2 linked regions of the Rhodopseudomonas sp. BAL398 genome follow. Each later gene encodes a partner of the first gene's protein in a complex. Links are inferred from orthologs where the notes say so. Each region holds a gene or a part of one and is shown in the gene's direction. Other genes may lie near its edges.

Region 1 (2,755 bases):
TCGACCGTGACAGCGCCGCTGGCCTGATCGCGGCGCCCGAGGCCGCCGCGGCGCGGGTCGAAATCAGCCGTCGGCTGCTCGCGAGCGCCGATTCCGAACGTGCGCCGCCGACCTCGTCGCGCAAGGGATTGCGCCGCGCGGTGGCGGTGATCGCGCTGGTCGGACTGCCGGCGCTGGCGGTGGCGTTCTATCTTCCGCTCGGCTCGCCGCGACTTGATGACGCGCCGCTGGCGCAGCGGGCCCAGGCGCCGCCAACCTCGCAGCCGCTGGAAAATCTGGTTGAGCAGGTCGAGGCCCATCTGGAAAAGACCCCGACTGATGGCCGCGGCTGGGCGGTGCTGGCGCCGGTGCAGGCCAAACTCGGCCGGTTCGACGACGCGGTGCGGTCCTATCGCAACGCCATCACCTATGCGGGGGATACCGCGCAGCGCCGCGCCGATCTCGGCGAGATGATCACGATGGCGGCCGGCGGCGTGGTCACCGACGAGGCCAAGACCGAGTTCGAAAAGGCGCTGACGTTGAACGCCGACGAGGTCAAGTCGCATTATTTCCTGGGGCTTGCCGCCGAACAGGACGGCCGGCCCAAGGACGCCGCCACGATCTGGCGCGCCTTGCTGGAGAAGGCGCCGGCGGATGCGCCGTGGCGGCCGATGCTGCAGGCCGCCTTGGCCCGCGTCGGCGGCGTCGCGGTGCCGGCGCTGCCGGACGACAAGGTCGCCGCCGCCAAGGACATGACCCCGGCCGACCGCAACGCCATGATTCGCGGCATGGTCGACCGGCTGGCGAGCCGGCTGAAGCAGAATGGCGACGACGTCGAGGGATGGCTGCGGCTGGTCCGTGCCTATATGGTGCTGGGCGACGCCGACAAGGCCAAGGACGCGCGAACCCAGGCCCGCCAGGCGGTCGGCGGCAATGCTGACACATTGCGGCGGCTCAATGACGGGCTGAAGGATCTCGGGCTCGACGGCTGAGCCCCACTCAACACTGATAGGTTGGCATGACCAGGAAACAGCGACGGTTGACGATGATCGGAGGCGCGGGTCTCGTGCTCGCAATCGCGGCGGCGCTGGTGCTGAACGCGATGCGCGACTCGATCGTGTTCTTCTCGACCCCGACGATGGCGGCGGAAAAACATATCGGCCCCGGCAAGCGGTTTCGGCTCGGCGGCGTGGTCGAGCAGGGCTCGGTGCAGCGCGGCGCCGATCTGGCGGTGGCGTTCAAAGTGTCCGATGGCGGCGCCACTCTGCCGGTGAAATTCAAGGGCATCCTGCCCGATCTGTTCCGCGAGGGGCAGGGCGTGATCGCCGAGGGCGCGCTGGATTCCGCCGGCGTGTTCGAGGCCGACACCGTGCTGGCCAAGCATGACGAAAAATACATGCCCAAGGACGTCGCCGACGCGCTGAAGAAGCAGGGCCACTGGAAAGACGACTACGCCGACAAGCCGGGCGCGCCGCCGGCCGGGCAGACCGCCGACGCGGCACCCCAGGGGGCGGTGCGATGATCGCCGAGGCCGGCCATTACGCGCTGGTGCTGGCGCTTTGTCTGGCGCTGATCCAGGGCACGGTGCCGATCATCGGCGCGCGGCTGAATGACGGCGGGCTGATGAATGTGGCGCGCTCCACCGCGCTGGCGCAGCTGGCCTTCGCGGGCGGCTCTTTCCTGGCGCTGGTGTGGCTGCACGTCAGTTCGGATTTCTCGGTGGTCAATGTCTACGAGAATTCGCATTCGATGAAGCCGCTGCTCTACAAGATCACCGGCGTTTGGGGCAATCATGAAGGCTCGATGCTGCTGTGGGTCTCGATCCTGGCGCTGTTCGGCGGCATGGTGGCGGCGTTCGGCAACAATCTGCCGCTGAGCCTGCGCGCCCATGTGCTGGCGGTGCAGGCCTGGATCGCCACCGCGTTCTATCTGTTCATCCTGCTGACCTCGAATCCGTTCCTGCGCATCGCCAATCCGCCGATGGAGGGCCGCGACCTCAACCCGGTGCTGCAGGATATCGGCCTCGCGATCCATCCGCCGATGCTCTATCTCGGCTATGTCGGCTTCTCGATCTCGTTCGCCTTCGCCATCGCCGCGCTGCTCGAGGGCCGCGTCGACGCGGCCTGGGCGCGCTGGGTGCGGCCGTGGACGCTGATGGCGTGGATCTTCCTGACGCTCGGCATCGCGATGGGCTCGTATTGGGCTTATTACGAACTCGGCTGGGGTGGCTGGTGGTTCTGGGATCCGGTCGAGAACGCCTCGCTGATGCCGTGGCTGGCGGGCACCGCGCTGCTGCATTCGGCGGTGGTGATGGAGAAGCGCAACGCGCTCAAGGTCTGGACCATCCTGCTGGCGATCCTGACCTTCTCGCTGTCGCTGCTCGGCACCTTCCTGGTGCGCTCCGGCGTCTTGACCTCGGTCCATGCCTTCGCCACCGATCCGACCCGCGGCATCTTCATCCTGCTGATCCTGTGCATCTTCATCGGCGGCAGCCTGTCGCTGTTCGCCTCGCGGGCCTCGGCGCTGAAGCAGGGTGGGCTGTTCGCGCCGATCTCGCGCGAGGGCGCGCTGGTGCTGAACAATCTGTTCCTCACCACCGCTTGCGCCACGGTGTTCGTCGGCACGCTGTATCCGCTGGCTCTCGAAGTGCTCACCGGCGACAAGATCTCGGTCGGCGCGCCGTTCTTCAACCTGACCTTCGGCCCCTTGTTCGTGCCGCTGCTGCTGGCGGTGCCGTTCGGGCCGATGCTGGCGTGGAAGCGCGGCGATCTGGCCG
Region 2 (2,742 bases), 1.9 Mb from region 1 along the record:
TCGACAATCATGCGCAGCAATGCAGATTGACCGATCGCGGCGGCCTAGTCGGACCGGGGAATGCGCAAAGATGCGGCTGTCGGGGCGTGGGCTCAGATGTGTACGGGGCGGCCGCGAGGTCTTCGCCGGTCTCGATTTCGACGCCGTCGGCGGCGAGGCGGTGGCCGTGGTTGGCCATAACGGCGCCGGCAAGACCACCTTGCTGCGCCTGATCGCGGGTCTGCTGGCGCGGGCCGACGGGGTGATCGAGCTGTCGGGCGGCGACGCCGAGCTGCCGGTGCCCGAGCAGGCGCATTATCTCGGCCATCGCGACGCGCTGAAGCCGTCGCTGAGCGTCGTCGAAAACCTGACATTCTGGCGCGACTTTCTCGGCGGCGAGCCGGCCGATCCGCAGGCCAGCCTGGCGGCGGTCGGCCTGTCCCACACCGCGCATCTGCCGGCGGCCTATCTGTCGGCCGGGCAGCGCCGACGGTTGTCGGTGGCGCGATTGCTGGCGGTACGACGGCCGATCTGGCTGCTCGATGAGCCGACCTCGGCGCTCGATACCGCCGGACAGCAGATGTTCGCCGGGTTGATGACCGACCATCTCGCCCGCGACGGCCTGATCATCGCCGCCACCCACACCCCGCTCGGCATCGCCGCGCGCGAATTGCGGATCGGGGCGGTGGCATGATGATTCGGACTAGCCTCGAGCGCGGTGCCCGCGGCACCCCCACCCCCGACCCCTCCCCGCAAGGGGGAGGGGCGCGCGCAGTGCTCGGGGAGGATTTGTTCTTTACAGCCGATCGAAACACGAGCGCTTTCAAGTTCCGCAAATCATCCGCGGCCTCTCTGCTCCCCTCCCCCTCGCGGGGAGGGGTCGGGGGTGGGGGGCCACGGGCATTGCGCTCACGGGTGGCGGTATGACCGCGCTCACAGCCATCATTCGCCGCGACGTCAGGATCGCGCTGCGGGTCGGCGGCGGCGCGCTGATCGGGGTGCTGTTCTTTCTCACCGTGGTGGTGCTGATGCCGTTCGCGATCGGGCCGGATCTGAAGCTGCTGGCGCGGATCGGACCGGCGATCCTGTGGCTCGGCGCGCTGCTCGCCAGCCTGTTGACGCTGGACCGGCTGTTCATGGCCGATGCCGAGGACGGCTCGCTCGATCTGCTCGTGATGAGCCGGACCCCGCTGGAACTGGCCTGCGCCGCCAAGGCGCTTGCGCATTGGCTGGCGGCGGGCGTGCCGCTGATCGTCGCTACCCCGGTCCTCGGCCTGTTGCTCAATCTCGACGGCTCGGCGTCGCTGGCGGTGATGCTGACGCTGCTGGCCGGAACACCGGCGCTGACTTTTACCGGCATGATCGGCGCGGCGCTGGCGGTGACGATGCATCGCGGCGGGCTGCTGCTGGCGGTTTTGGTGCTGCCTTTGGCTATACCGGTGCTGATTTTCGGCGTCGCGGCGTCGCAGGCGGCGATTTCAGGTCCGGTTTCGTTCGGCACGCCGTTTTCGATCCTGTGCGCGCTGTCGCTGGCCAGCATGGTGATCGGACCATTTGCCGCGGCCGCCAGCCTGCGTCAGGGGATGGATTAGGTGCCGGGTTTAATCTCGATCAACTCTCGCGGAGCCAAGCTGAAGCAAGTATCGGCGGATTGCCTGCGGCCGCCGCTGCCATTATCAGGAACGCCATGACATCAGGAACGCCATGAATCTGACCGATCTTGCCAATCCGACCAAGTTCCTGACCCTGACCGGGCGGATTCTGCCGTGGCTGGCCGGACTCACCGCCTGTCTGCTGGCGGTTGGCCTCGTTCAATCGGCGCTGGCGCCGGATGATTATCAGCAGGGCGCCACCGTCAAGATCATGTTCATTCACGTTCCCAATGCCTGGCTGGCGATGTTCGTCTGGGGGGTGATGAGCCTCGCCGCGCTCGGCACCCTGGTCTGGCGGCATCCTTTGGCCGACGTCGCCGCCAAGACCGCGGCGCCGATCGGCGCGGCCTTCACCTTCCTGGCGCTGCTCACCGGCTCGCTGTGGGGCCGGCCGATGTGGGGCACCTATTGGGAATGGGACGCCCGGTTGACCTCGATGCTGATCCTGTTCCTGATGTATCTCGGCCTGATCGCGCTGTGGCGCGCGGTCGAGGACCCCTCGCGCGCCGCCCGCGCCGCTGCGATCCTGACCCTGGTCGGCGCCCTCAATCTGCCGGTGATCAAATTTTCGGTCGATTGGTGGAATACGCTGCACCAGCCGGCCTCGGTGATGCGGATCGGCGGCTCGACGCTGGACAAGGCGTTCCTGATCCCGCTGCTGGTGATGGCGGTCGCGTTTTCGCTGCTGTTCGTGACGCTGCATCTGGCGGCGATGCGCAATGAAATCCTGCGCCGCCGCATCCGCACCCTGCAGATGCTGCAGGCCAGCCGCCCCGAGGCGGCGTGATGGCGCTCGGTCCCTATGCGGCGTTCATCGTGTGGTCCTATCTGGCCGTGGCCATCGTGGTGGCGATGCTGATCGGCTGGGTCTGGTTCGATTATCGACGCCAGAAAGCCCGGTTGCACGCCCTCGACGCCGCCGGCGCGCTCCGGCGCTCCGGCAAACGCGCAACGGATATCTCATGAGCGATCAGACCCAATCGAGCCGCCGCTCCTGGCTGGTGGCGCTGCCGCTGTTCATCTTCACCGCGCTGGCGGCGATGTTCTATTTCGGCCTCGGCGCCGGCGACCATTCGCGGATTCCCTCCGCGCTGATCGGGCGCCCGGCGCC

The links. The genes of interacting proteins can lie anywhere in the genome.
Region 2: the proteins of ccmE (region 1) and ccmB are in contact, whole or in part, in a solved structure (PDB 8CE8), measured with the Escherichia coli proteins. The link is inferred for Rhodopseudomonas sp. BAL398 from one-to-one orthologs.

What each region holds. Positions count from the first base shown.
Region 1 is NZ_CP133111.1:2,230,722-2,233,476, reverse strand. The notes cover bases 3-2,749. They hold ccmE (cytochrome c maturation protein CcmE), read left to right. Parts: upstream 3-997; coding sequence 998-1,501; downstream 1,502-2,749. Other genes in these bases: RBJ75_RS10650 (heme lyase CcmF/NrfE family subunit), read left to right, coding at 1,498-2,749; ccmI (c-type cytochrome biogenesis protein CcmI), read left to right, coding at 3-971. In the rest of the region: more of ccmI, read left to right, coding at 1-2; more of RBJ75_RS10650, read left to right, coding at 2,750-2,755. UniProt on the Escherichia coli protein: Heme chaperone required for the biogenesis of c-type cytochromes. Transiently binds heme delivered by CcmC and transfers the heme to apo-cytochromes in a process facilitated by CcmF and CcmH.
Region 2 is NZ_CP133111.1:4,163,092-4,165,833, reverse strand. Bases 3-2,736 are described here. They hold ccmB (heme exporter protein CcmB), read left to right. Parts: upstream 3-902; coding sequence 903-1,571; downstream 1,572-2,736. Other genes in these bases: RBJ75_RS19645 (DsbE family thiol:disulfide interchange protein), read left to right, coding at 2,594-2,736; ccmD (heme exporter protein CcmD), read left to right, coding at 2,418-2,597; RBJ75_RS19655 (heme ABC transporter permease), read left to right, coding at 1,684-2,418; ccmA (heme ABC exporter ATP-binding protein CcmA), read left to right, coding at 71-673. In the rest of the region: more of RBJ75_RS19645, read left to right, coding at 2,737-2,742. UniProt on the Escherichia coli protein: Required for the export of heme to the periplasm for the biogenesis of c-type cytochromes.